Regions from separate parts of the Variovorax sp. RCC_210 genome, predicted to be linked through region 1. Evidence: riboswitches for the same ligand, from Rfam matches in the RefSeq annotation. Region 1 holds a riboswitch; the other holds the start of a gene.
What was found. Region 1 has a riboswitch for manganese ahead of AB6807_RS11060 (TMEM165/GDT1 family protein). Riboswitches for the same ligand answer to the same signal wherever they lie in the genome.
Positions count from the first base shown of each region.

Region 2: linked by a shared signal. The riboswitch ahead of mntP (manganese efflux pump MntP) and the one ahead of AB6807_RS11060 (TMEM165/GDT1 family protein) in region 1 are both predicted to bind manganese.

Region 1 is NZ_JBFUPJ010000002.1:644,601-659,167, reverse strand. Features, by position in the region: gene yidC (membrane protein insertase YidC) at 1-604, shown strand, start outside; gene mnmE (tRNA uridine-5-carboxymethylaminomethyl(34) synthesis GTPase MnmE) at 674-2,083, shown strand; gene AB6807_RS11100 (Crp/Fnr family transcriptional regulator) at 2,174-2,635, shown strand; gene AB6807_RS11095 (zinc ribbon domain-containing protein) at 2,823-3,716, shown strand; gene AB6807_RS11090 (monovalent cation:proton antiporter family protein) at 3,770-5,755, opposite strand; gene AB6807_RS11085 (SIS domain-containing protein) at 5,911-6,912, shown strand; gene AB6807_RS11080 (HAD family hydrolase) at 6,912-7,478, shown strand; gene lptC (LPS export ABC transporter periplasmic protein LptC) at 7,475-8,134, shown strand; gene AB6807_RS11070 (SDR family oxidoreductase) at 8,137-8,919, shown strand; gene AB6807_RS11065 (RNA-binding protein) at 9,020-9,580, opposite strand; yybP-ykoY riboswitch at 9,843-10,021, shown strand; gene AB6807_RS11060 (TMEM165/GDT1 family protein) at 10,038-10,601, shown strand; gene AB6807_RS11055 (homoserine O-acetyltransferase) at 10,739-11,917, shown strand; gene metW (methionine biosynthesis protein MetW) at 11,914-12,504, shown strand; gene AB6807_RS11045 (YigZ family protein) at 12,524-13,111, shown strand; gene AB6807_RS11040 (ion transporter) at 13,056-14,036, opposite strand; gene AB6807_RS11035 (polymer-forming cytoskeletal protein) at 14,175-14,567, shown strand, end outside.
Region 2 is NZ_JBFUPJ010000001.1:1,040,180-1,054,746, reverse strand. Features, by position in the region: gene AB6807_RS05080 (hypothetical protein) at 1-582, shown strand, start outside; gene AB6807_RS05075 (efflux transporter outer membrane subunit) at 570-4,049, shown strand; gene AB6807_RS05070 (FMN-dependent NADH-azoreductase) at 4,046-4,804, opposite strand; gene AB6807_RS05065 (LysR substrate-binding domain-containing protein) at 4,934-5,860, shown strand; gene AB6807_RS05060 (serine hydrolase domain-containing protein) at 6,053-7,519, shown strand; gene mntP (manganese efflux pump MntP) at 7,550-8,119, opposite strand; yybP-ykoY riboswitch at 8,124-8,297, opposite strand; gene AB6807_RS05050 (hypothetical protein) at 8,427-8,630, opposite strand; gene cysS (cysteine--tRNA ligase) at 8,808-10,169, opposite strand; gene gcvA (transcriptional regulator GcvA) at 10,404-11,297, opposite strand; gene AB6807_RS05035 (FMN-dependent NADH-azoreductase) at 11,434-12,102, shown strand; gene AB6807_RS05030 (SDR family oxidoreductase) at 12,140-13,045, opposite strand; gene AB6807_RS05025 (glutathione S-transferase family protein) at 13,156-14,094, opposite strand; gene AB6807_RS05020 (NADP-dependent oxidoreductase) at 14,138-14,567, opposite strand, start outside.

The DNA of each region.
Region 1 (14,567 bases):
GTACTGGCTGCTCAACCAGCTGCACGGCCTGCTGGGCAACTGGGGCTGGTCGATCGTGGCGCTGGTGGTGCTGCTGAAGGCGGCCTTCTACTGGCTCAACGCCAAGGCGTACGCCAGCATGGCCAAGATGAAGGCCATCAACCCGAAGATCATGGAAATGCGCGAGCGGCTGAAGGACAAGCCGCAAGAAATGCAGCAGGAAATGATGCGGATCTACAAGACCGAGAAGGTCAACCCGATGGGCGGCTGCTTCCCCATCGTGATCCAGATCCCGGTGTTCATCGCGCTGTACTGGGTGCTGCTGTCGTCCGTCGAGATGCGCCACGCACCGTGGATCGGCTGGATCACCGACCTGTCGGCACCGGACCCCTGGTACATCCTGCCGGTCGTGATGACGGCCACCTCGCTGTTCCAGACCTGGCTCAACCCGACGCCGCCGGACCCGATGCAGGCCAAGCTGATGTGGATCATGCCGCTGGCTTTCAGCGTGATGTTCATCTTCTTCCCGGCCGGCCTGGTGCTGTACTGGATCACGAACAACACGCTGTCCATCGCGCAGCAGTGGTTCATCAACAAGCGCCTGGGCGTGCTCGGCAAGAAGTAGCCGCAGCCGAACCCCGTCATCCCTCGAAGGGCCGCGTCAGCGGCCCTTTTTTGCTGAAAGAATCCGCCCATGCTTGCCCGCACCTCCGATCCCATCGTCGCCATCGCCACCGCCTCGGGGCGCGGCGCGGTCGGCATCGTGCGGGTGTCGGGCGCCAGATTGGCGCCGCTTATCGAGGCGCTCTGCGGCCGCGCGCTCAAGCCGCGCGAGGCAACCTACCTTCCTTTCAAGGACGCGCAGGGCGAGCCGGTCGACCACGGGCTGGCCATTCACTTTCCCTCGCCGCACTCCTTCACCGGCGAAGACGTGCTCGAACTGCAGGCCCACGGCGGCGCGGTCGTGCTGCAACTGCTGCTGGCGCGCTGCCTCGAGGCGGCGGCCGAACCCGATGCCGTCACCGGCCGGCCTCGCCTGAACGGCCTGCGCGTGGCCGAACCCGGCGAGTTCAGCCAGCGCGCCTTTCTCAACGGCAAGATCGACCTGGCGCAGGCCGAGGCCATCGCCGACCTGATCGACGCCAGCACCGAGGCCGCCGCGCGCAGCGCCGGGCGCTCGCTGTCGGGTGCCTTCTCGCGCGAGATCCACACGCTGCGCGACGCGCTGATCCACCTGCGTATGCTGGTGGAGGCCACGCTCGACTTTCCCGAAGAAGAAATCGACTTCCTGCAGAAGGCCGACGCCAGCGGGCAGCTGGAGCGGCTCCAGTCGCAACTGGCCGCCGTGCAGCAGCGCGCGCGCCAGGGCGCCTTGCTGCGCGAGGGCATCAAGGTGGTGATCGCGGGCCAGCCCAACGCGGGCAAGAGCTCGCTGCTCAACGCACTGGCCGGCGCCGAGCTGGCCATCGTGAGCGCGGTGGCGGGCACCACGCGCGACGTGGTCTCGCAGACCATCCAGATCCACGGCGTGCCGCTGCATGTGGCCGACACCGCCGGCCTGCGCGAGAGCACCGACGAGGTCGAGCAGATCGGCGTGGCACGTGCGTGGGGGCAGATCGAAAGCGCCGACGCGGTGCTGTTCCTGCACGACCTCACGCGTGCCCACCTGCCGGACTACGCCGCGGCCGACGCCGACATCCTGGCCGGCCTGCGCCGCAAACTGCCCGCGAGCGTGCCGGTGCTTGATGTGTGGAACAAGCAGGACGCCGCACCCGATGCCGCCCCGCTCGCGGAAGGCATCGCCCTGTCGGCCAAGACCGGCCTGGGCATCGAGGCCCTGCGCGAGCAGCTGCTGGCCATGGCCGGCTGGCAGGCCGTGCCCGAGGGCGTGTACCTGGCGCGGGCGCGCCATGTGCAGGCGCTGGCGCAGGTCGAGACGCACCTCGGGCTGGCCGCCGCGCACCTCGCGGCGCAGGCGCAACTGCTCGACCTGCTGGCCGAGGAACTGCGCCTGGCGCAGAACGCGCTGAACGAGATCACCGGCGAGTTCGGCGCGGACGACCTGCTGGGCGTCATCTTTTCGCGCTTCTGCATTGGCAAATAGCGACAGGCACCGGGTAAATCCGTAAACAGTTGTAGCCGAATCTTGCGGCGTTCGCGGATACTTCGGCTCACTTGCGGGGTTGAGAAAAACATGTCCATCCAGAACCTGAGCCGAGTCATCGCCCAGAACACGAGCAACGACGCCTTTGCGCTGACCTTCACCGTCCAGCAGTGGGACACGTTCGCGGGTTACCTGCAGCCCATCGAGACCAGCGTGGGCGACGTGCTGATCGAGCAGGGCACGCCGGACCGCTCGGTCTTCTTCATCGAAAGCGGCGCCATCAGCGTGCACAAGGTGAGCAGCAAGGAGCAGATGAAGCTGGCCGTGCTGACGCCGGGCTCGGTGGTCGGCGAAGGCTCTTTCTTCTCGCGCCTGCCGCATTCGGCCAACGTGGTGGTCACCGGGGCGGGCCGCGTGTGGCGGCTCAACGCGATCCGCTTCTCGGAGCTGTCGAACCGCCAGCCCAACATGGCGCTGGAAGTCGCGATGGCGCTGGGCGCCGTGATCGCCAAGCGCATGGCGCACCGCTCCAAGCGCGTCGCCGTCACCTGAGGCCGCTTGCCTTCCACCGCCAGACCGTTTTCCAGAAGGGGCCTGGTGCCCCGTTTTTGTTTTTGATCGCAAGAGTAGTCAGTCGCAAGCCATGGCCTTGATCTGTCCGGTCTGCAGCACGGAAAACCGTGACGGCGCCCATTTCTGCCGGAGCTGCGGCGTTGCCCTTTCCACATCGGCCGCCTCGGTGGCCACGGCCGAGCGGATTCCCCCGCCGCCGAGCCCCGAGCGCGAATGGGCCACCACCGCGCCCGCCCAGCTGCGCGCGCCGACCATTCCGGCGCCGTTGTTCGATCCGGGCGAACAGCCGCCCGCCCCCGCGCGGTCGTTCTTCGGCCGCACGGCCGCCGCGCCGCGCGACGACGAGCAGACCGTGCTGATGGTTCACGACGACGGCCTGCCGCACGCCCCGGCGCCGCGCGCGATTTCGCCGACCTTCGAGTCGGAGCAGGCCGCGAAGGCGGACCACAGGAAGCCGCGCGCCAGGGGTGCGCGGCCCGTGCCGGCGGACAGGCCGCCGCGCAAGCGCGTGGGCCTGCTGTGGCTGGGCCTGCTTGTCGTGGCGGTCGCGATGGTCGTCGCGGGCTGGTACGGCTACGGCACGCGCAAGGCGCCGGCGGCGGTCGAGCAGGCTGCGTCGCCGGTCGTTGCGCCGGTCACCCCACCGGCCGTTGCCGCGCCGGTGCCAGCGGCCGAGCCGCCGCCCGCGCCGGCTCCGGTCCCGGCTCCGCAAACGTCCGAACCGGTCGAGGCGCCCCCGGCGGCAGACACCACGGCCGCATCAGCTGTCGCCGCACCGAAGCCGGTCGCCAAGCCGCGCAAGCAGGCGACCGCCGCCGCGCCGGCACCGACCGCACCCGAGCCCGCGCCAGCCGTCGCCGCACCCGCCGCGCCGACGCCCGCCCCCGCCCCACCGGCCGAACCCCAGGCCCAGTGCGGCGACCGCAACTTCATCGCCAAGGCGCAGTGCATGGCGGCCCAGTGCCTGAAACCCGAATTCAAGGCCCACGCGCAATGCGAAGCCGTGCGCCGCCAGCAGCGGCTCGAAGAAGAAAAGCGCAACCCGACGCTGGTCAACTGACCCGTCACCAGGGCCGCGTACCGGTCGCTGCCCGTCGCTGCGCACCGGCCGCTTCAGCCCTTCTGAAGCCGCTCGATCGCCATGGCCAGTGCCGCGGGCTTGCCCGAGAGCACCAGCGTGTCGCCGTCCGACAGCACCGTGTCCCCGGCCGGCGTGCGCGGCTGGCCGTCGAGGCGGCGCAGGCTGGCCACCCGCACGCCCAGCGTGGGCAGCGCGATGCCTTCCAGCGTCTGCCCGATGGCGCGCGCGCCGGCGCTCAGGGTGAAGCTGTTGAGCCGCTCGTGGTTGATCTCGTCGGCGTTGTCGTCGTCGGCGCCGTGGAAGTAGCCGCGCAGCAGGTTGTAGCGCGCGTCGCGCTGGTCCTGCACCACGCGGATCACGCGGCGCATCGGCACGCCGACCAGCGCCAGCGCATGGCTGGCGAGCATCAGCGAGCCTTCGATGGCCTCGGGCACCACTTCGGTGGCGCCGGCGGCCTGCAGCTTCTCGAGGTCGTGGTCGTCCTGGGTGCGCACGATGACCGGCACATGCGCCGCGTGGGCGCGCGTGTTGGCCAGCACCTTCATCGCGCCCGGCACGTCCAGGTAGGTGACCACCACCGCGCTGGCGCGCGCCAGGCCCGCGGCCATCAGCGCCTGCAGCCGAGCCGCGTCGCCGAACACCACCGAGTCGCCGGCGGCGGCGGCCTGGCGCACGCGGTCGGGGTCGAGGTCCAGCGCCATGTAGGGAATGCCTTCGCGCTCCAGGATGCGCGCCAGGTTCTGCCCGCAGCGCCCGTAGCCGCAGATGATCACGTGCCGGGCGGTGTTGATGGTCTTGCGCGCGATGCTCGTCATCTGCAGCGACTGCTGCATCCAGTCGCTGGCCACCAGCTTTCGCACGATGGTGTTGCTGTACATGATGATGAACGGCGTGGCCAGCATCGACAGCACCATCGACGCCAGCACCGGGTTGGCCAGCCAGGGCGGCAGCAGGCTGCGCTCCTGCGCCAGCGTGAGCAGCACGAAGCCAAACTCGCCGGCCTGCGCCAGGTACAGGCCGGTGCGCAGCGACACGCCCGAGGTCGCGCCCAGCACCCTGGCCAGCACCGTCACCAGGCCCAGCTTGAAGGCCAGCGGCACCAGCAGCAGCACGCCCACCAGCAGCCAGCGCTCGACCACGATGTGCCAGTCGAGCGACATGCCCACGGTGATGAAGAACAGGCCCAGCAGCACGTCGTGGAAGGGGCGGATGTCGGTCTCGACCTGGTGCTTGTATTCGGTTTCCGACACCAGCATGCCCGCGATGAACGCGCCCAGCGCCAGGCTCAGGCCGGCCAGTTCGGTCAGCCAGGCCAGGCCCAGCGTGACCAGCAGCACGTTGAGAATGAAGAGCTCCTCGCTGCGCCGCCGCGCCACCAGCGTGAGCCACCAGCGCATCACGCGCGGGCCGCCGTACAGCAGCACGCCGATGAGGAAGCTGGCCTTCAGCAGCGCGAAGCCCAGCGCCTTGGCCAGTGCCTCGGGCGGTGCGCCCAGCGCCGGAATCAGCACCAGCAGCGGCACCACGGCCAGGTCTTGGAAGAGCAGCACGCCCATCACGCGCTTGCCGTGCTCGCTTTCGAGTTCGAGGCGCTCGGCCATCAGCTTGACCACGATGGCGGTGCTGCTCATGGTGAGCGCGCCCGACAGCGCCAGCGCGGTCTGCCAGCCCAGCCGCCAGGCCGGCGGCAACTGCGTGGCGATCAGCAGCGCGCCGACGGTGGCGACGGTCATGGTCAGCAGCACCTGCAGCAGGCCGAGCCCGAACACGTGCTTGCGCATGGCGCGCAGCTTGGGCAGGCTGAACTCCAGCCCGATCACGAACATGAGGAACACCACGCCGAACTCGCCCAGGTGCTGGATGCCTTCGGTGTTCTGCGCCAGCGCGAAGGCGTGCGGCCCGATGAGCACGCCGGCCGACAGGTAGCCAAGCATCGGCGGCAGCTTCAGCGACCGGCATGCGACAACGCCGATCACCGCGGCCAACAGATACAACAGCGTGAGATCGAACGAGGACATAGGCGTTGATGCTAGAGCAAGAGTCGTGCACACGCGTGCCGGAGGGAACCGAGCGCCGCCGGGCCGCCCCAAGGCGCGGAGCGGCCCCCTCGGGGGGCAGCGAGGACACGCATTGCCGAGCGTGGGGGCAAGGCGCCGGCCCGTAAAATCGTGAGATGAGCTCCCGCCCCGCCCCGGCCCCCGTGGTCGACCCCGACGCGATCCTCGCGCGGGCACGCCTGACTTTCGACATCGAAGCCGAAGCCGTTCTCGGCCTGAAGAGCCGCGTCGGCCCGAGCTTCGTCGAAGCCGTGCGCAAGATCCTCGAGGTGCGCGGCCGCGTGGTCGTGATGGGCATGGGCAAGAGCGGCCACGTGGGCCGCAAGATTGCCGCCACCCTCGCCTCCACCGGCACGCCGGCGATGTTCGTGCACCCGGCCGAGGCCAGCCACGGCGACCTGGGAATGATCAAGACGGTCGACCTGGTGCTGGCCATTTCCAACAGCGGCGAGGTCGACGAGCTCACCGTCATCCTGCCGGTCGTCAAGCGCCAGGGCGTGCCCCTGATCGCCATGACCGGTCGCCCCGAATCCACCCTGGCGCGCCACGCCGACATCGTGATCGACGCGGGCGTGGCCAAGGAAGCCTGCCCGCTCAACCTCGCCCCCACCGCGAGCACCACCGCCCAGATGGCGATGGGCGACGCGCTGGCCGTGGCGCTGCTCGACGCGCGTGGCTTCGGCTCCGAAGACTTCGCGCGCTCGCACCCGGGCGGCGCGCTCGGGCGCAAGCTGCTCACGCACGTGAGCGACGTGATGCGCTCGGGCGACGAGGTGCCGCGCGTGCCGCCCACGGCCACCATCAGCGAGCTGATGCGCGCCATGAGCATCAAGGGCTTCGGCGCCGCCGCGGTGGTCGAGCCCGACGGCCGCGCCGCGGGCATCTTCACCGACGGCGACCTGCGCCGCCTGATCGAAGCCGGTGCCGACCTGCGAAGCCCCAAGGCCGCGGAAGTCATGCACCACAACCCGCGCACCATCCGCGTGGACGCGCTGGCGGTGGAAGCCGCCGAGCTGATGGAGCAATGCGGCATCACCCGCCTGTTCGTGATCGACGGCGCGGGCGTGATCGTGGGCGCGATCAACACCAACGACCTGATGCGCGCGAAGGTCATCTGATGGCGCTCGACTTCCAGGCCGAGACCCTCATCGCCGCGCAGGACGTGCGCATCGTTTTCTTCGACATCGACGGCGTGCTGACCGACGGCGGGGTGTACTTCACCGAGCACGGCGAGACGCTCAAGCGCTTCAGCATCCTCGACGGCTACGGCCTGAAGCTGCTGCGCAAGGCGGGCATCGTGCCGGCGGTGATCACCGGGCGCGACTCCAAGCCGCTGCGCGTGCGCCTGGAGGCGCTGGGCATCGAGCACGTGCGCTACGGCACCGAAGACAAGCTGCCCGCCGCGCAGGCCATGCTCGACCAGCTGGGCTTCACCTGGGCGCAGGCCGCCGCCATCGGCGACGACTGGCCCGACCTGCCGGTGCTTGCGCGCGTCGGCTTCGCGGCGGCGCCGGCCAACGCGCACGCCGAAGTGCGCGGCATCGCACGCTACGTGACCCAGGCGCGCGGCGGCGAAGGCGCGGCGCGCGAGCTGTGCGACCTGCTGCTCACGGCCTGCGGCCAGTACCGCGCCATGCTCGACGCGGCACTGGGCCGCAGCGATCACCGGGACCCGAACACATGAACAACGTGAAACGCGCATGGGGCATGGTGCGCGACGTGCTCGACCGCACCACGATCTACCTGCCGATCATCCTGACGGCGGCCGTCGCGCTCGGCACCTACTGGCTGGTGCGCAACGCCCCCAAGCTGCTGGAGCCCACGGCCAAGGCCGCGCCCACGCACGAGCCCGACTACTTCATGCGCGATTTCGTCATCAAGAACTTCCTGCCCAACGGCGACCTGAAGAGCGAGCTGCACGGCACCGAAGGCCGCCACTACCCCGACACCGACACCATGGAAGTCGACCAGGTGCGCGTGCGCTCGGTCTCGCCCGAGGGGCTGGTGACCCGCGCGACGGCGAACCGGGGCCTGTCGAATTCCGACGGCAGCGAGATCCAGCTGTTCGGCAACGCCATCGTCATCCGCGACCCGGCCGTGGCGCCCAACGGCACGCCGCTGCCGCGCCTGGAGTTCCGCGGCGAGTTCCTGCATGCCTACGTGGACACCGAGCGCGTGACCTCCAACAAGCCCGTGACGCTCATCCGCGGCACCGACAAGTTCACCGGCGACACGCTCGACTACGACAACCTGAGCGGCGTGGCCAACCTGAACGGGCGTGTGCGCGGGGTGCTGATTCCGTCGGCGGCCGCCGGCGCGGCACCGGCGAAGAAGCGCTGAAGATGGCTGCATCTCCCCTTGTTTTCATCACCGGCGCATCGAGCGGCATCGGCCAGGCCATGGCCGCGAGCTTTCATGACGCGGGCTACCGGCTGGCGCTGGTCGCACGCCGCACGGCGGAAATCGAAGCGTGGGCGCAGGCACGCCACATCGGCGCGGACCGCTATTGCATCTACAGCGCCGACGTGGCGCAGATCGACAGCATCGTGGCCGCCGGCAATGCCTGCATCGCGCAGCAGGGGCTGCCGGACGTGGTGATCGCCAATGCCGGCATCAGCGTGGGCATCGACACCGCCGAGCGCTCCGACCTCGACGTGCTGACGCAGACCTTCGCCACCAACAACGTGGGGCTGGCGGCAACCTTCCACCCCTTCGTGAAGGCAATGGTGCAGCGCGGCAGCGGGCGGCTGGTGGGCATCGGCAGCGTGGCGTCCATTCGCGGGCTGCCGGGGCATGGCGCGTACTGCGCCAGCAAGGCCGGCGTGGTGGCGTACTGCGAAAGCCTGCGCGGCGAACTGCACGGCAGCGGGGTCAAGGTGGTCACGCTGTGCCCGGGCTACATCGACACGCCGCTCACGCAGGGCAACCGCTACGGCATGCCCTTTCTCATGCAGCCGCAGGACTTTGCCGCCCAGGCGCTGCGGGCCATCGAATCGGGCACCAGCTACCGCGTGATTCCATGGCAGATGGGCGTGATCGCCAAGATCATGCGCATGCTGCCCAATGCCGTGCTCGACCGGGCGGTGCAGGGGCGCGGGCGCAAGAAGCGCAGCGGGGAAGCCTGAAGCCAGGCTGCGCGCTGCATCGGGCCGGACGAAAGGGCCCGCCCATGAAAAAAGGCTCCCGAGGAGCCTTTTGTCTTTTTGTGCGTTGGAGTTGCAGGGCTCAGTAGCCGCTGTTGCCGCCGCCGCCGTAGCCACCGCCACCACCGCCGCTGCGACCACCGCCGCCACCGCCACGGGGGCCAGCGCCGTAGGGGCTGCGGAAACCGCCATCGCCTCCACCGCCGCCGCCGCCACTGCGGCCACCGCCGCCGCCGTAGCCGCCGCCACCGGAACGGCCACCGCCGCCACCGCTGCGATCGCCGCCACCGCCGCCGTAGCCACCACCGCCGCCGCCGTAGCCACCGCCACCACCGCCGCCATAACCGCCGCCGCCGCCACCGTAGCCGCCGCCACCGCTGCGCGGGGGACGTGCTTCCATGGGACGTGCTTCATTGACGACGACGCTGCGGCCGCCCAGGGGCTGGCCGTTCATGCCGTTGATGGCTGCCTGTGCTTCCGCGTCACTGCCCATCTCGACGAAGCCGAAGCCCTTCGAGCGGCCGGTGTCACGTTCCATCATGACCTTGGCGCTGGTCACCGCGCCGAACTGCCCGAAGGCCTGTTCGAGATCTCCATCGCGCACCGAGTAAGGCAGGTTGCCCACGTACAGTTTGTTGCCCATCAAGGGACTCCTATAAACACACACCAAGAAAAGCGATGGAGTCCCGAAAGCATCACTCAAACGAGAGCCGTCGAGTCGCGCGAAACTGACCGATCACCGAACTGTCTCCCCACCAAAATGAAGAGGGAGGCTCGTGCATTATGGGTGAAATATTTGAAAAGCAAGCGGGAATTTGCGTCTTGAGGTAGCACCTGTGAAAACGCCTGGAAAGCTAGCGTTCGCTTACAGAAACTAAGAATGCGCGGGCACTGCCTGTAGAATTCCGCCCGTCATTGGGGAGTAGCCGCCTTCCGATCTGCGAGAAGGGCCCGCGTCAACAGACTTGTCCTGCCCCACACGGGACATGGCGCGTGCAGTGAACACACCTGGCGAGACCTTTGACCATGCAATTTCGGAAATATGGCCGAAGGGTTGCATGGTCAATTGCGTCCTTCGGCCCAAGGAACCCCACGTCATCATGGAAGCTTTTCTCGTTGCAACCGGCGTAGTTGCGCTCGCCGAAATGGGCGACAAGACCCAACTCCTGGCCCTCTTGCTCGCAGCCCGTTTCAGGAAACCCTGGCCCATCGTGCTCGGCATCTTTGCCGCCACCATCATCAACCACGCGCTCGCGGGCGCGGTCGGCAACTACATCACGCGCTGGCTCGGGCCCGAGGTGCTGCGCTGGATTCTTGGCGGCTCGTTCATCGCCATGGCGGTGTGGATGCTCATTCCCGACAAGCTCGACGACGACGACGCCCCGGGCGTGTCGAAGTTCGGCGTGTTCGGCACCACCGTCATCGCCTTCTTCCTGGCCGAGATGGGCGACAAGACGCAGATTGCCACCGTCATGCTGGCCGCGCGCTTCACGCACGACTACTTCTGGGTGGTGGCCGGCACCACGCTGGGCATGATGCTGGCCAACGCGCCGGTGGTGTGGCTGGGCGAGAAGATCGTGCGGCGCGTGCCGATCAAGCTGGTGCACGCCATCTCGGCGGCCATCTTCCTGGTGCTGGGCGTGATCATGATCGTCGGCTGGTAGTGGCTGCCCATTGAAGGACGGGGCGATATACTGCCCCTCGCGCCGATTTGCTACAGCTTGCGGGCGCTTTATAAATCCAGCTAAAGACAGGCACGGCAGACCCGGCTCGTTTTTGGCGAGGCCGGGTTTTTTCATTCATGTCGTCCTTGTCTTCCGTGTCGTCATCTCCACCCTTGGTCGTCACCCCGCAGTCGATGCAGTTCGCGGGGCCCCTGGCCTTGCGCAGCGGCGCATCGATCAGCGACTACACGCTCGCCTACGAAACCTACGGCACCCTGAACGCCGACCGCAGCAACGCGGTGCTGGTGTGCCATGCGCTCAACGCCTCGCACCACGTGGCCGGCGTGTACCAGGGCCAGGCCCGCTCCGAGGGCTGGTGGGACAACATGGTGGGCCCGGGCAAGCCGGTGGACACCGAGCGCTTCTTCGTCATCGGCGTGAACAACCTCGGCTCCTGCTTCGGCTCGACCGGCCCCATGCACGTCAACCCCGCCACCGGCCGCGTCTACGGCGCCGACTTTCCGGTGGTCACGGTCGAAGACTGGGTGGACGCCCAGGCCGTGCTGCTCGACGCGCTCGGCATCCAGACCCTGGCCGCGGTGATGGGCGGCAGCCTGGGCGGCATGCAGGCGCTGTCGTGGACGCTGCAGTACCCGCAGCGCGTGCGCCACGCCGTGGTGGTGGCCAGCGCGCCCAACCTCACGGCCGAGAACATCGCCTTCAACGAGGTGGCGCGCCGCGCCATCGTGACCGACCCCGACTTCCACGGCGGCCACTTCTACGAGCACGGCGTCGTGCCCAAGCGCGGCCTGCGCATCGCGCGAATGATCGGCCACATCACCTACCTGAGCGACGACGTCATGAACGCCAAGTTCGGCCGCATCCTGCGCAGCGCCGTCGAGGGAGAAGCGGCGGCGCTCGACTACCGCTACTCGACGCAGGACGTGGAGTTCCAGATCGAGAGCTACCTGCGCTACCAGGGCGACAAGTTCAGCGAGTACTTCGACGCCAACACCTACCTGCTGATCACCCGTGCGCTCGACTACTTCGACCCCGCGCGCAGCCACGGCGGCCTGCTGAGCACCGCGTTCGCGCGGGCCACGGCCAAGTTCCTGCTCGTGAGCTTCAAGACCGACTGGCGCTTCTCGCCCGCGCGCAGCCGCGAGCTCGTGAAGGCGCTGCTCGACAACCGCCGCAACGTGAGCTACGCCGAAATCGACGCGCCGCACGGCCACGACGCCTTCCTGCTCGACGACGTGCGCTACATGGGCGTGGTGCGCTCCTACTTCGAGCGCGTGGCCAAGGAGTTTCAATGAGCGATCTCGACCACCAGCGGCTCATCGCCGAACTCGTTCCCCAGGGCTCGCGCGTGCTCGACCTCGGCTGCGGCGACGGCGCCCTGCTCGACCTGCTGCAGCGCGAGCGCGGCTGCACCGGCTACGGCGTGGAAATTGCCGACGGCAACGTGCTGCAGTGCATTCGCCGCGGCGTCGACGTGATCCAGCTCAACCTCGACGAAGGCCTCGCGATGTTCGACGACGCCTCGTTCGACGTGGTGCTGCAGATCGACACGCTGCAGCACCTGCGCAATGCCGAGGTGATGCTGCGCGAGACCGCGCGCGTGGGCCGCACCGGCATCGTGGCCTTCCCCAACTTCGCGCACTGGCCCAACCGGCTGAGCATCGCGCGCGGCCGCATGCCCGTGACGCGCCGCCTGCCCTACCAGTGGTACGACACGCCCAACATCCGCGTGGGCACCTTCAAGGACTTCGAGGTGCTGGCCGGCAAGAACAACCTGCGCGTGCTCGATGCCTTCGGCCTGCAGAACGGGCGCGACGTGCGCTGGCTGCCCAACGCGCGCGCCAGCACGGCGGTGTTCAGGTTCGAGCGCGGCGGCAGCTGAGCCCGCTTCGCCGCCCGCGATGAGCTTCACGCTGCCAGAGCCGGTCCACAGCGACCTGCTCATCAAGAAGAGCCGCTTCATCGGCTGCGTGCAGCCGGTGGCCGACCGCGCGGCCGCGCTGGCCGTGGTCGCTTCGCTGCGCGCCGAGCACCCGGCGGCCGCGCATGTCTGCTGGGCCCTGATGGCCGGCGGCCAGTCGGCCGCGAACGACGACGGCGAGCCCGGCGGCACCGCCGGCCGGCCGATGCTCGAGGTGCTGCGCCACCAGCAGGTCGAAGGCGCGCTCGCGACGGTGGTGCGGTATTTCGGTGGCGTGAAGCTGGGCGCGGGCGGCCTCGTGCGGGCCGACACCGATGCGGTCGCGCAGGCGCTGCTCGGTGCCACGCTCGTGCCGCTGGTGCGCCTGCGCAGCGTGCGCTGCACGGTGCCCTATGCGCTCGAGGGGCTGGTGCGCAGGGAGCTCGCCGCGGCGGGCGCGGTGCTCGAGAGCGTGGCGCACGGCGACGACGTGGCCTTCGCTTTTTCGCTGCCCGAGCCCGATGCGGATGCGTTCATCGCTCGCCTCGGCGACGCTGCGCAAGGGCGCGCCGCCTGGCCGCGGGAGTGATGCGCTTGGCCGGCACGGCAGGCACCGCAGGTGGGGGCGGCGTCATCGACAGGATGCCGCGCGAGGCAATCGGCACGGACACCGACCCAGACATCGACCCCGGCAGCGCTTCGTCGTCGGGCCCGCGCCGCGCCATCTCGGCCGTCACGATGCCGGTCGGCACCGCCAGCACGCCCCAGCCCAGCAGCATCATCACCGAGGCAATCGCGCGGCCCAGGTCGGTCTTGGGCACCAGGTCGCCGAAGCCCACGGTGGCCATGGTCGAGATGGCCCAGTAGATCGCCACCGGAATGCTGGTGAAGCCGTGCTGAGGCCCTTCGACCACGTACATCAGCGTGCCCATCACCAGCACCACCAGCATCACGAAGCCGACGAACACCGTGATCTTGCGGCGGCTCGCATGCACCGCCGACACCAGTGCGCGGTACTCCTCCGAATAGCGCGACAGCTTGAAGATGCGGAACACCCGCAGCAGCCGCAGGATGCGCACGTCGATCAGGTACGCGAGCCCCGGCGTAAGCACCGCCAAAAAGGTTGGCAGCAGCGCGAGCAGGTCGATCACGCCGTAGAAGCTGCCCGCATAGCGCGCGGGCCGCTTCACGCACAGCAGCCGCCCGATGTACTCGAGCGTGAAGAGCGCGGTGAACACCCATTCGAGCACGCCGAACACATGGCCGAAGCGCAGGTGAATGGCCTGCACGCTGTCGAGGATGACCACGCCCACGCTGGTGACGATCACCGCGATGAGCATCAGGTCGAAGAGCCGCCCCAGGCGCGACTCTGATTCGAAGATCACCGAGAACAGGCTGCGGCGCCAGCCGTGCTCGGGCTTGCCGAAACGCGCGTCGCCAAGGGCCGCGTCGGAGCCGATGGCCGCGGGGATGTTGGCGGAGATCGATGCTGTATTGCGCGAGGGGGTCGTCATCTGCCTTGGTTTCGGGTCTACTGGAAAGCCATTGTCGGTGGCGTATATCGTCTTACTCGGTTACGCCTCTTGCGCAATGAAGTACGGCAGGCCGCAAGTGCGTTCTTACGATAGTCCCTTTCCTTGAGGAGCTCCCCATTGGCTACACAGTCCCCCTTCTTCGGCAAGCGTGACCGAGACACCGATTCTTTGAACTCCCGCCCCGCTCCGCTGGTCGGCGCAGGCACCAATCTCTCGGGTACCCCCGTCAATCCCTCGTCGCTCACTGCACAGCAAGGCGGCCTGAACGCGGCAGCCGCCGCACCCGTCGCCAAGGAAGGCGGCAGCAAGCTCACCGTCGGCCCGAACATCAAGCTCAAGGGCGTGGAAATCACCGATTGCGACACGCTCGTGGTCGAAGGCCTGGTCGAGGCCACCATGGATTCGCGCCTGATGCAGATCGCCGAACAGGGCGAGTTCAAGGGCTCGGCCGAAATAGACATCGCCGAGATCCGCGGCGTGTTCGACGGCAGCCTCACCGTGCGCGAGAAG
Region 2 (14,567 bases), on a different contig from region 1:
GCCCGGCCCGAGCAGGCGCGCCAGGCGGGCGTGGCGCTGGCCTTTGTCTCGCGCATGTGGAGCACAAGCGAGCAGCGCTTCTACATCGGCACCAAGGCCGACGGCGCCACCGTCTCCACCACGGGCTCGGGCCTCGATGCGCAGCTGTGGCCGCTGCTCGCGGCACCGCGGGGCGGGTGCGCTTGGCGCGCGGGCCTGGCGTGGGTGGAGCGTAACCACCGCTTCGGCGACGGCTACGGCTTTTCGCAGCAGCCCGACGGCATGTGGACCGAAGGCAGCGCGCAGGCCGCCGCCACGCTGGTGGCCGTGAAGGGCGCGGCACCCGATGCGCTGTGGCAGCTGCTGGCCGCGCAGCGCGCGGACAACGGCCTGTACTACGCCACGCCGAGCCCGCGCATCTCGACCGGCCTGGCCATCGGCCCCGACTCGGTGGGCGCCGACTTCTTCTACTACCGCTGGCCCCACCTGGGCGCCACCGCCTGGATCGCGCTCGCGGCCACGGGCTGGAACCCGTTCACCGGCAACGTCGTCACCCCCAACGCCACCACCGCCCCTTCAGGAGAAACACCATGCTCGAACTGATGGACACGCCCGAGTTCAGGGTCAACCTGATGGTCGCGGCGCTGGCGCTGATCATGATCTTCCACGCCCGCGCCGACCGCGCCTCGCACCGCGTGCTGTTCGGCTTTCTTACCGCGCTGGTGCTGGTGCGCTACGTGGCATGGCGGCTGGCCGAGACGCTGCCGCCGGCCGACCTGGGCTTCGGCACGCTGGTGTCGTGGGTGTTCCTGGCCTTCGAGATGATCGCCATCGTCTACACGCTGCTGTCCATCCAGATGCTCACGCGCCGGCGCGACAACCACGCCCAGGCCGACCGCGGCGAGGCCGCGCTGCGCGCGCGCGGCACGGACGTGCCGGCGGTGGACGTGTTCATCTGCACCTACAACGAAGAGCTGGGCGTGCTCGAGAAAACCATCCTGGCCGCGCAGGCCATCGACTACCCGCATGTGAACGTGTGGGTGCTCGACGACACCCGGCGCGACTGGCTGCGCGACTACTGCGAGCGCAAGGGCGTGCACTACGCGCGCAGGCCCGACAACGCGCACGCCAAGGCCGGCAACCTGAACAACGGGCTGCGCCTGTCGGCCGCGGCCACCAACGCGCCCTTCATCCTGGTGCTGGACGCCGACTTCACGCCCCACCGCAACATCGTCTACCGCACGCTGGGCCTGTTCGACGAGGCCAGGGTGGGCCTGGTGCAGACGCCGCAGTTCTATTACAACGCCGACCCCATCCAGCACAACCTGCGCGCCACCGACAGCTGGGTGGACGAGCAGCGCGTGTTCTTCGACGTGCTGCAGCCCGCCAAGGACGCGGCCGACGTGGCCTTCTGCGTGGGCACCTCGTTCGTGATACGGCGCGACGCCATCACCGAGGCCGGCGGCTTTCCCACGGGCAGCGTGTGCGAGGACATCTACACCACCTACACGCTGATGCGCTTCGGCTGGGTCACGCGCTGGCTCAACGAGCGGCTGTCGAACGGGCTCTCGGCGGACAGCATCGTCGACTACATCAACCAGCGCAGCCGCTGGTGCCTGGGCACCATCCAGGTGGCGCTGCTGCGCGACGGGCCGCTGCGCGGGCGCGGCTACAGCTTTGCGGCGCGGGTGCACTACGTGCACGGCCTGCTGCACTGGCTGACCAAGCCCTTCATCCTGCTGATGCTCGCAGCGCCCGCGCTGTACTGGTACACGGGCGTGTCGGCCTTCCACGCCACGCCGCGCGCCTTCTCGATGTACGGGCTGCCACCGCTGGTGATGTTCTGGGGCTACACCTACTGGATCAGCCAGCGGCGCTGCCTGCCGGTGTTCACGGAGGTCACGCAGATCGTCGCGGCCATGGCCGTCACGCGCACCATCGTCACCTCGCTGGTGCGGCCCTTCGGGCGGCCTTTCAAGGTCACGGCCAAGGGGCAGGACCGCTCGAAGACCGTGGTGCACTGGAACCTGGTGCTGGTGTTCGGCGGCCTCATCCTGGCGATGGAGGCGGCGGCCATCGGCTCCATCGGCGGCACCATGACCACGGGCGACATGCTCAACGTGCTGTGGACCATCGTCACCACCCTGTACTGCCTGGCCGCGCTCATCGCCTGCATCGACCGGCCGCGGCCGGAGCACGACGAGCGCTTTCCGTACGGCGCCGACACCACGCTGCGCAGCGCCGCCGGCGTGGGCGCGACGCGCTTCGTGCAGATCGCGGTCGATGGCGCGGTGCTGCGCGAAAGCGCGCTGCTGCGGCGCATGCCCGTGGGCGAACGGCTCGACGTGCATGTGGAGCGCGTGGGCTGGGTCGGTGCGCTGCTGAAGGGGCGTTCGGCAGCGGGCGTGGAGCTCGCCTTCGTGCGCGACGAGGTGGTGCACGACCACCTGATTCGCCTGGTGTTCAGCCTGCCGCCCAGCCATGTGGCCGTGCAGGTGAAGCCGGGGCGCGCGGCGCTGGCGTTCATGGGGAGCGCGGGATGGCACTGGCCCCGTGTGCGCCGGATGCCGCTTTTCGCGCGTTTGCCGTTCGGCTTTGCCCGCGCCATGACCGCGCCGCTGCCGCTCGTCATGGTGCTGATGCTGGGCGTGCTGGTGCTCACGGGCTGCAACCTCACGCCGCCGCTGAAAGAGGCCGACGTGGTGGTGCCCGCCCAGTGGGCCGAGGGCACGGGCAATGCCGCCGCCGCGCCGGTCGCGTGGCATGTGTTCGTGCGCGACGACGAGCTGCGCGGCCTGATCGCCACCGCGCTGCTGCAGAACCGCGACCTGCGCGTGTACGCCGCCAAGGCCCGCGAGGCGCGCGCCGTCTACGGCGGCACGCGCTCCGGCCTGTTCCCCGAAATCGGCGTGGCCGGCTCCGTCGGGCGCGGCAACGTGAGCACCTCGCTGGGGCCCGACGGCATCGTCACCAGCAACCAGGCATTGAACGGCGTGGGCAGCGTGGCCACCACCTATGCCGTGCAGGCCGGCATCACCTCGTACGAGCTCGACTTCTTCGGCCGTGTCGATGCCGGCGTGAAGCAGGCCGGCTCGCAGGCGCTGGCCAGCGAGCGCGACCTGGCGGCGGCGCGCATGAACCTGGTGGGCGAGGTGTCGAACGCCTACCTCACGCTGCGCGCCGACCGTGCCCTGCTGGCGCTGGCCGAAGGCGACTTCGGCAACCAGAGCGAAAGCACCCGTGTCATGCAGCGCGCCCGCACGGTGGGCGGCACGTCGGACCTGAACGTGCTGCGTTCGCAGTCGCTGGTGGAGCGCGCCAACGTGCAGCGCGAAGAGTTCCGCATGCGCGTGGGGCAAGACCTGCAGTGGCTCTCGGTGCTGGTCGGCCAGCCCGTGCCGCCGACCATCGGCATGCAGCGCCCCTGGCCCGAACGCTCGGTGGCCGACGTGCCCGTGGGCCTGCCCGCCAGCCTGCTGCAGCGCCGCCCCGACCTGCTGGCCGCATATGCGCGCGTGGAGGCCGCCAACTCGGGCGTGGGCGCGGCGAAGGCGGCTTTCTATCCGAGCTTTTCGTTGACGGCGGTGGCGGGCGGGCTGAGCACCGAGTTTTCCAGCCTGCTGAGCGCGGGCAACCGCAGCTGGGCCACGGTGCTGGGCGTGTCGCTGCCGATGTTCGACTGGGGCCGCCGCTCGGCCAACCTGAGCGCCAACGAAGAGCGCCTGGCCGCCGCCATGGCCAGTTACGAATACGCGGTGCAGCAGGCGCTGCGCGAAACGGCCAACGCGCTCATCGCCGACAGTCACCTGCGTCCGCAGATCGTCGCGCAGCAAGCGCGCGTGCAGGCGCTGGACAAGGTGGCCTCCATTTCTCGCACGCGCTTTCGCAACGGGCTGGAAGACTACTTCGCCGGCGCCGACGCGCAGCGCGAGCTGTACCTGGAGCAGCGACAGGCCATCGAACTGCAGCTCAAGCAGGCGGTGAACACGGTCAACCTCTACAAGGCGCTCGGTGGCGGGTGGGACGACGTGCCCGCGGGCGCGGTCGCTTCATCCGCCGCACCGCGCTAGGCCTGCACACCTGATGCCGACGCGCTGGCGTTGCCCGACAACGCGGCATGGCCCGGCGCCTGCCTGCGCATGGCCGAGCGCAGCAGAAAGTCCGCCAGCTCATCGACCCGCGACTCGGCGCGCCGCAGCGACTGCGCCAGTTGCTCGCCGCCGAACTCGTCGGACTCCACCGCCGCCTCGAACACATCCGTGATGCCGATGTAGCCCAGCGCCGAACGCACGCTGGCCTCGGCGTGGTTCAGGTGCGCCACGCGCCCGCCGGCGTCGTAGCCGTGGTCGCCGCGCGCGCCCAGCAGCACCACGCGCTTGCCCGCGTCGGCCAGCAGCGGCCAGTACGGCACCGCGCCGCGCGAGCGGTCGAACCCGAAGGTGCGGCCCACGCGCACGATGTTGTCGATCCACGCCTTGAACTGCGCGGGCACGCTGAAGTTGTACATGGGCAGGCCGATGACGATCACGTCCGCGGCGATGAGCTGGTCGACCAGCCGATCGCTTTCGGCGAGCGCCTGCGCCATCCACGGTTCGCGCGCGGCCTGCGGCGTGAACGCGGCGTGGATCCATCGGCCATCGACGTGCGCGGGCGGGTGCTGGCCCACGTCGAGGTGCTCGACGGTATCGCCGGGCCGTGCATGGCGCCAGCGGTCGACGAAGCGCGCCGACAGGCGGCGCGTGTGCGAGCCGTGCGGGTCGGTGCCGGAGCGGCCCGGGCGGGCGCTGGAATCGATGTGCAGCAAGTGGAGGTTCGGGGTCTTCATGGGTGAGTGCATGTGTTGCATGGGGTGCATGAGGTGCATGTGCTGGAAACGGGGCGCTGCCACAATGGCCGCGCAGGCCATGAATCTAGGGTTCGGGGCCGCCCTTCACAAACGACCATTTCTCTGCCGATGGAAGAAACCAGCTCACCTGTTCGCCCTTCACGGCGGTTGCCGCCCTTGTTGGCGCTGCGCGCGTTCGAGGCCGCGGCCGCGCACCTGAGCTTCCAGCGCGCGGCGCTCGAGCTGTCGGTCACGCCGTCGGCCATCAGCCACCAGGTGCGCGCGCTGGAAGACACGCTGGGCCAGCCGCTGTTCGTGCGGCTCACGCGCCAGCTCGCGCTCACGCCCGCGGGCAAGCGGCTGTTCGACGACCTGCGCATGGGCTTCAACGTGCTCGAAGCCGGCATCGCCAGGCTGCGCCGGCCCGCCGCGTCGCAGGCTGTCACGCTCAGCACCAACACCGCCTTCGCCGCGCGCTGGGTGCTGCCGCGCATGGAGGCGTTTCGCAAGGCATGCCCCACCGTCGAGCTGCGCCTGCATGCGAGCGACACGCTGGTCGACCTGGCCCGCGGCGATGCCGACATCGCGGTGCGCTCCGGCAGCGGCCAGTGGCCGGGGCTGGTGTCGCGCGAGCTCATGCCCGAGCGCTACGCGCCGTTGTGCAGCCCCATGCTGAAACTGAAGCGCGCGGCCGACCTGCCGAAGCATCGCCTCATTCATTGCGACTGGCAGCCGCAGGCCCTCGCACCCGCCGTGTGGCCGCGCTGGTTTCGCGAAGCGGGCATCGCAGCGCCGAGAGCGCGTGCGATGAAGGCCGCGGGCCTGTCGTTTTCCGATGAGACGCACGCCACGCTGGCCGCGCTCGCGGGCCATGGCGTGGCGCTGCTGAGCCTCACGCTGTGCGCCGAAGAGCTGCGCAGCGGCGCGCTGGTGCAGCCCTTCGGTCCCGCGCTCGACACGGGCAGCTACTTTCTCGCGACGGCGAATGGGCGGGAGAACGAACCGGCGGTTCGTTCGGTGTGGGACTGGATCGCGTCGCAAGCAGCGGGGGTTTGAAGCAACGCAGGAATACGAGCTTGCATTTCGTCACGCTTCTGAAGGAGACTTCCACGCCATAACAAGTGAGGAGAGTTCATGCAGAGGTTGGCTCGCGTCCCCCTTGCCCTTGCGGCAGGCGCACTTCTTGTAATAGCTTTGGCCTCATGCGGAGGCGGCGGCGGTGGGGGCGGCGGCGGCGGTGCCGGCATCTTGCCTGTCACCGGCGTGGCGCCTCCTCCAACCACCGGTGCACCCGCCCCTGAACTCCCCGCACGCGAAGCTCTCATTGCCCGCGCGCGAACCTACGAGCTCAACACGCCGTACGTGCCGCCGCCCGGCGACCCGCTCGAACACAACACCTCCGGCTACGCCAAGGCGATGTGCTCCGCGGCCTTCATCACCGGGCTCGACCCCGACGTGGCCGCCGACAGCGTCGGCTACTTCACCGGCCCCTACGCGCAGCGCGCCAAGGTCGGCAAGCCGGTGGTCGACCGCGACAAGAAAGAAGTTCGCATCACCATCCCGAACGGGCCCACGCTGGTGGCGCGCTATTTCGGCTCGCAGGGCTGCATCACGCTGCCGCCGGGCAAGGACGGCGTGTTCTTCACGCCCGTGACCGTCACCAGCACCCTGCCCGACCCCGCGAGCCAGCCCTGGCCCATGGGCAACGTCACGCCCACCGATGCCGCGCCCGGCATCGACACCGCCAAGGTGAGCCAGGCGGTCGATGCGGCCTTCGAGGTGTCGGGCGCCTACACCGCGGCCTTCGTGGTCACGCACAAGGGGCGCATCGTCGGCGAGCGCTACATGAACGGCATCGGCGCGACCACGCCGCTGGAGTCGTGGTCGATGGGCAAGAGCGTGACTGCAACGCTGCTGGGCACGCTCATCAAGCAGGGCGTGTACCAGCTCGACCAGCCGGCGCCCATTCCCGAATGGCAGTCCGACGGCGACAAGCGCAAGGAGATCCGCATCTCGGACATCCTGCACATGTCGAGCGGCCTGCGCATCAAGGCGCCGGACGATCCGGACTTCGACCCCAACGGCACCTACCCCGACCACGTCTACTTCTACACCGGGCGCATCAACGCCTTCAACTACGCGGCCACGCGACCGCAGCAATGGCCGCCGAACACCGTGGGCCGCTACCGCAACACCGACCCCGTGCTGGCGAACTACCTGGTTCGCCTGGCGGTGGAAAAGCGCGGCGAGGAGTACCTGTCGTACCCGCAGCGCGCGCTGTTCGACAAGATCGGCATTCGCACCATGACGCTGGAAACCGACCCCTACGGCAATTTCCTCGCGCAGGGCTACGACTTCATGTCCGCGCGCGACTGGGCACGGCTGGCCAACCTGTACCTGCAGGACGGCGTGTGGAACGGCGAGCGCCTGTTGCCCGAAGGCTTCGTCAAGTTCGTGAGCACGCTCGCGCCGGCCTGGGCGGCGGACAAGCGCCCCATCTACGGCGGCTTCTTCTGGCTGAACGGCACCAGCACCTTCCCCGTGCCGACAACCGCCTACTACATGCTGGGCGCGGGCGGACAGGTGGTGCTCATCGTGCCGTCGCACGACCTGGTCGTGGTGCGCATGGGCTACGACAAGGGCGAGCAAGCCTCGGTCGCGAGCCTGCGCAAGGCGCTGGCGCTGCTGATGCAGGGCATTCCGAGCTCGCAGTGAAACGAGCAAGGCGGGTGGTCGGGGCTGGCCTCAGGCCAGCCCGTTCAGGTGCTCGTACAGGATCAGGAAGCCGATGCCGATCAGCACCACGCCGCCCACGATTTCCGCGCGCTTGCCTATTACCGCGCCCAGCACGCGCCCGACCATCACGCCGATGGTCACCATCGTCATCGTGGCCAGGCCGATGGCCAGCGCGGTCCAGGCGATGTTCACGTTGATGAAGGCCAGCCCCACGCCCACCGCCATCGCGTCGATGCTGGTGGCGAAGCCGGTGATGGCAAGGGTCCAGAAGGAGTTGCGGTCGGGCTTGTCGTCGACCGCGTCGGGCGCGCCGAAGCCCGCCCAGATCATGCGCAGGCCCAGCACGCTGAGCAGCGTGACGGCGATCCAGTGGTCCCATTTCGCGACGTAGCTCGCGGCGGCCAGCCCCGCGGCCCAGCCGATGACGGGTGTCAGCGCCTCGATGACGCCGAAGATCAGCCCGGTGCGCAAGGCCTCGCGCCAGGAGGGTTTGCGCAAGGCTGCGCCTTTGCCGACGGCCGCGGCGAAAGCATCCGTCGACATGGCGAATGCAAGAAGGATCGTGGAGGTGATGTTCATGTGGGAGTCGCAAGCAAGGCCGGTTCAAGACGCCGCGGCGCACGAACCCGCCGGCCAAAGCCGCGCTCGTGCACCACTGGTCTCGCCAACCTGTCGGTTGCTCACGCCACGGTCGCAAGGTGCGACCGAGTATGTTGACGTGAGCGCTTCCGAAGTCCGGAAGCCGGCTACTCCCCAAGGGAGCGGCGATTCTAGACTGCCTTTTTCGATGCCTGTGTGACAGCGCCTGCACAGGCGGCAGGGCTATGCGGGCAGCCACGAAAAAGCCTCCCGCAGGAGGCTTGGCGAAAAAGCGCGAAGCGCGCCTTCAGGGCTTCTTGGTCGTCAGCAAGGTATTGACGACGTAGCCGTCGCGGTACACGCCTTCGATGGTGCCTTCCACCTTGTCCGTGGAATGGGCCGCCACGTACTTCTCATCGCCGGTGCGATAGACCACGATGGTGCAGGACGAGCGCTTGCTGAGCGTGCGGGCCACGCCAGTGGCCTGGCGCAGGGTAGGGTATGTCTCCATGAATTTCCTTGTCTTCTTCTAGTGCCCGAGATGGTAATCGCCACGTAATTAAATCGTTTACAAAATTGTTTCAAGTCGCCAACGGGCCAAAGACAGAATGCGGCAATTTTGTGACTTTGTTATCGGCAATAAGCAAATCGACTTGAAGGGCGACGCCGACATGCTTGACAGGCCAGGTCAACCCGGCGGGCTTTCGCCGTCGTTCGCCTGCCATCCACGCAGCCTCAGCGCCTCGCGAAGACGGTCGGCCTGCGCCCAGTCCTTGCGAGCACGGGCCGCCTCGCGCTGAGCGAACAGCGCGGCAATCCCGGCCGGAACCTCGGGCACGAGCGGCACCCATTCGGCCAGCCGCAAACCGAGCACCACATCGAACCGATCGACCGTTGCGCGTCGCACCTCGGGCGGCAACTCGCTGCGTACCAGCTCCCACAGCACGGCCAATGCGCGCGGCATGTTCAGGTCGAGGTCGACCTCCGCCTTGAAGCGCGCCACGAACCTGTCGTCGGCGATGCCGCCGCGCGGCCAGCTCGCATATGTCTTGCGCAGCCGGTCGAGCGCGGACTGCGCCGAGCGAATGGCCTCGTCGGTGAAGCGCAGTGTGCTTCGGTAGTGCGCGCCCAGGCACAGGTAGCGGTACGCCAGCGGGTCGATGCCCTGGTCCACCAGCGTCTGCAGCCGCACGAAGTCGCCGGTGGTCTTGGCCATCTTGCGGTCGTCCAGCGTGAGGAAGTGGCCGTGCATCCAGAAGTTGGCGAGCCGGGTTCCGTGGCATGCCTGCGTCTGCGCGATCTCGTTGCTGTGGTGCACGGCCACATGGTCTTCGCCGCCGCAATGGATGTCGAACCACGGCCCCAGGAATTTCGCCGCCATCGCCGAGCACTCGATGTGCCAGCCCGGAAAGCCGCGGCCCCAGGGGCTGTCCCATTCCATCTGGCGCCTGGCATCCGCCGGGCTGAACTTCCAGAGCGCGAAGTCGCAGGCGCTGCGCTTGTCGCCCATGGCAACGCGGGTGCCCGCACGCAGGCCCTCGCGCGACAGGCGCGCCAGGTGGCCGTAGTCGTCCTGCAGGGTCGTGTCGAAATAGATGCCGTCGGCGGTGCGGTAGGTGAAGCCCTTGCGCTCCAGTTCGGCAATGAACGCCAGTTGCTCGGGAATGTGGTCGGTGGCGCACGGCCATGCCGTGGGCTCCAGCAGGTTCAGGGCGCGCCAGTCGGCCTGGAAGGCGGCGGTGTAGCGCTGCGCGATGGCCCACGCGGACTCGCCGGTGCGCCGGCTGCCCTTCTCCATCTTGTCTTCGCCCTCGTCGGCATCGGACACGAGGTGGCCGACATCGGTGATGTTGACGACGTGCCGCACCCGGAAGCCGTTCAGCTCGAGCACGCGGCGCAGCACGTCTTCGAAGACGTAGGTGCGCAGGTTGCCGATGTGCGCGTGGTCGTACACCGTCGGGCCGCAGCAGTACAGGCCGACGTGCTCGGGCTGCAATGGCGCGAAAGGCCGCAGGGCGCGCGACCAAGTGTCGTACAGGACGAGAGGCATTGGGCTTTCCTGGAGAGTGAGAACTTGCCAAACAAAAAGGCCACCGGTCTTGCGACGGGTGGCCCTGAGGAACGCGGACGTGAGTTGTGATTCGCTAGCCGCAAGCACCCCTTGGCCGACCGAGACAGCATGCGCATGCGCGCACGAAGCGGGCATTCAGCAGGCGGAAGGTCGGGGTTGCGGGAGCGAACATGAAAGTCATCGTAGCGTCGGGCACCGGTCGGGTCAACGCCTTCAGCCCAGGGGACGCAGCTCGCGCACCCAGTCGAACACCGCCGCCACGGCAGGCTCTTCACGCCGCGCCTGCGGGCACACCAGGTAGAACGGCAGCCCCTGCAACTGCGGCCCGAACGGCTGCACCAGGTTGCCCGCGCGCAGCTCGTCGGCGATCAGCGCGAGGCTCATCAGCGCCACGCCCTGCCCTTGCAGCGCGGCCGACACGGTGTGCGTCTCGTCGGAAAAAACCGGCCCCGCCGACACGTCCAGGCCCGGCACCTGCGCCTGCTGCTGCCACTCGCTCCACGTGCCTGGCTGGCTCCTGCTGCGGGGCAACGAGAAGTGCAGCAGCGTGTGGCGCTTCAGGTCGGCGCGACGGCGCAGCTTGAGCGCGGGGCTGCACGCCGGCGCGAAGACGTTGTCGAACAGCTTCTGCGCGACCATGCCCGGCCATTGGCCCTTGCCGTAGCGGATGGCGATGTCGGCGGTGACGCCGTCGAGCGCGACCGCGTCGTGCGACGCATGAATGCGCAGGTCGAGCCGCGGATGCTTCTCGCGCAGGCTGTTCACGCGCGGCAGCAACCAGCGCGCGGCCACGGCCGGCGTGGCCGACAGCGTGATGGCCTGGCGCCTGGGCGGCGCGCGCAGCCGCGCCACCGCGTTCGCCATGGCCTCGAACGATTCGCTGAGCACCGCCTGCAGCTCGCGCCCCTGCGGCGTGAGCACCAGTTGCCGCGGCTCGCGGATGAACAGCGCCACGCCCAGCGCGTCTTCCAGCTGGCGCACCTGGTGGCTGATGGCAGTGGGCGTCACCGAGAGTTCGTTCGCCGCGAGCTTGGCGCTGCAATGCCGCGCCGCAGCCTCGAAAGCGCGCAGCGATGCGAGCGCGGGGAGCTGGTGCAAGGTCGCCATGGATGAATTTATTTTTTTGCAGCGCAAAGAAATCGTCGTTTGTCGCCCTCTGGATGCTTGGATAGATTGAGAACCGTGTCAAGCACACAGCTGAACCGGATTCATCCGATCCATATCACCCACAGAGGACCCCGCCATGATCACCCTGCTCCACATCGATGCCAGCGCCCGCCCCGGCCGTTCGGGCACACACGTGCACGGCTCGCACTCGCGCCGGCTGAGCCACCACTTCGTGACGACATGGCGCGCAGCGCGCCCGGGCGACGAAGTGATCTACCGCGACATCGGCGCCGCGCCGCCGAGCCACGTCACGGGCGAATGGATTGCGGCGGGCTACACCCCGCCGGCCGCACGCGAGCCATGGATGCATGCGGCGCTCGCGGAAAGCGATGCGCTGGTCTCAGAGCTGCGCCGCGCCGACGTGCTGGTGATCGGCGTGCCCATGTACAACTTCGGCATGCCGGCGCCGTTGAAGTCATGGATCGACAACATCGTGCGCATCGGCGAGACCTTTGCCTTCGACCGCAGCCGCGAGAACCCCTATGTGCCGCTGCTGGCCGAGCGCCAGCGCCGCACGGTGCTGCTCAGCGCCTGCGGCAGCAGCGGCTACGGGCCGGGTGGGTTCCAGGCGCACATGGACCTGCTGACGCCCGGCGTCGCGAGCCCGCTGGCGCTGCTGGGTCTGACGGACGTGCGCAGCGTTTGCGTCGAGCATGCCGAAGACCCGGGCGACCTGCTCGCGCAGTCTGTGGCCACTGCGCTCGCCCGCGTCGAGACGCTGGTGGGCGAGCTGCAGGGCCGCTGAAGAAAAAAAGGGAAGAACGAAAAAAGAAGAACGCCGCTCAGGCCGAGCGAAGCTGCTCACGCAGCTTAAGCCCGATTTCGGGCCGCTCCAGGAACGGGTCGGCCGGGTTCGTGCCCGAGACGATGTTCTCCATGCGGCTGCGCACGTTGCCCAGCGCCTTCGGGTGGCTGTACACGTAGAACTGGTTGGCCGTGATGGCGTCGAACACCTTCGCCGCCACTTCGGCCGCGGTGATTTTGCCGCTGCTCACCGCCTTGTTGCTCATGGCCTGCCCGATGAGCTGGCTCTTGGTGAGTTCGCTGTCCTTCGGCGCGTTCGGGCGGTTGCGCTCGCTGCTGGTGATGCCGGTGGGCACGAAGTACGGGCACAGCAGGCTCGCGCCGATCTGGTCGGTGACCAGGTTCAGGTCCTGGTACATCGTCTCGGTGAGGCTCACCACGGCGGCCTTGGCCGCGTTGTAGATGCCCATGTTCGGCGGCGTGAGCAGGCCGGCCATGCTGGCGGTGTTGGTGATGTGGCCGCGGTAGGCGGGGTCTTTGGCGGCGGCCTCGAGCATCATCGGCGTGAACAGGCGCACGCCATGGATCACGCCCCACAGGTCCACGCCCAGCACCCATTCCCAGTCGGCCACGGAGTTTTCCCACACCAGGCCGCCGGCGCCCACGCCCGCGTTGTTGAACACGAAGTGCGGCGCGCCGAAGCGTTCCTTCACGGCCGCGGCCAGCGCTTCCATCTGCGCGGCGTCGGACACATCGACCTTGCGCGCCAGCACCTGCGCGCCGGCGGCTTCCATCTCGGCCTGGGCCTTGTCGAGTGCGTCCTGCTGCACGTCGACCAGCACCAGGTTCATGCCGCGCGCGGCGCCGATGCGCGCGCATTCGAGGCCGAAGCCCGAGCCCGCGCCGGTGAGAACGGCGGTCTTGCCCTTGAAGTCCTGAATCATTTGCCGGTGTCCTTCTTCTGTGTTGAATGTCTCTGACGTTGGAACCGCAATTGAAATACGTATTGCGCGCGAGCGCAGTCACGAAGGTGCCCCGGCCGGGCCGCCGTGATTCAGGCGTCGGCTTTTTTCAGCACGTACCCGATGCGCGGGAAGTGCACGTGCACGGTGCCCGTGCGCTCGTGGCTGCGCTCCAGCGTGTAGTGGGTGCGCGTGGCCGCGACCAGCGTGCCCGGCGTTTCCTCCAGGCCGAAGCTCTCGGCGCGGATGGTCACGGCGCTGCCCAGCGCAATGCCGTGGTCGTCCTGGAAGGTGCTGTCGGTCAGCAGCGAATGCGGCGTGGAGGCCTTGGCCACCGCGATGGCTTCGTCGCTAGAGAACTTTTCCGACGTGCCATGGCCGATGGCGGCCACGCGGTCCATCCAGTCGACCACCGCCGGCGTCAGCTCGAGGATGCCGCGCACGGCCTCGATGCGGCGCGTGTACCACAGCGGGTGGTAGGCAGAGAAGTCGGCAATGCTGGGAACCTCGCCCAGCAGGAAGGGCTTGTCGTCGAGCATGTCCGACAGGCGGCGCAGGTACGACTTGTAGGCGCTGGTGGCGTCGGCCGGGCGCAGGCGGGTCATGTTGCCGGCGCTCATCTTGCCGCGGTCTTCACCGAAGGCCTTCAGCGCCTCGGGCGGCGCCTTGGCGAACACCTCGGCCGCGCCCTTGGGCTGCAGGTTCCAGGCCATGGAAGCCCAGAACAACGTGGTGTCGGCCCACTGCGCGAGGATGCGCGACATGCCCTTCTCGGGCTCCGGGTAGAGCGTGGGCTCGGGCTGCAGGTGCTCCAGCACGTCGGCGATGAGCGCGCTGTCGCAGTACATGTCGGCACCGATCTGCAGGAACGGCGTCTTGCGGTAGCCGCCGGTGAGCACCTCCACGTCGGGCTTGGGCATGATCGGCGGAATGAAGACCGACTTCCACGGCAGCTTCTTCACGCCCAGGAGCAGGCGCACCTTCTCCGAGAACGGCGATGTCAGGTAGTGGTGAAGGATGAGGTCTGCCATGGTCGTTCCCTTGAGGTGATGCGCGGTTTTTGAATGAAGAGGCTCAGATCAGCTTGACCAGCTGCTTGCCGAAGTTCTTGCCCTTCAGCAGCCCCAGGAAGGCCTCGGGCGCCGCCTCGATGCCCTGCGCGACCGACTCGCGCGGCTTGAGCTTGCCGCTGCCCACCAACGCGCCGAGTTCGGCCAGCGCCTCGGGCCACACTTCCATGTGCTCGCTGACGATGAAGCCTTCGATCTTCATGCGGTTGATGAGGATCAGCGCGGGGTTGTTCAGCGGCAGCGGCGCGCCGTCGTAGCCGGCGATCATTCCGCACAGCGCCACGCGGGCGAAGGCGTTGGCGCGCAGCAGCACGGCGTCGAAGATGTAGCCGCCCACGTTCTCGAAGTAGCCGTCGATGCCGTTCGGGCAGGCTTCCTTCAACGCGGCGCTCATCGACTTCACGTCGGGGTGCTGGCGGTAGTCGATGCAGGCG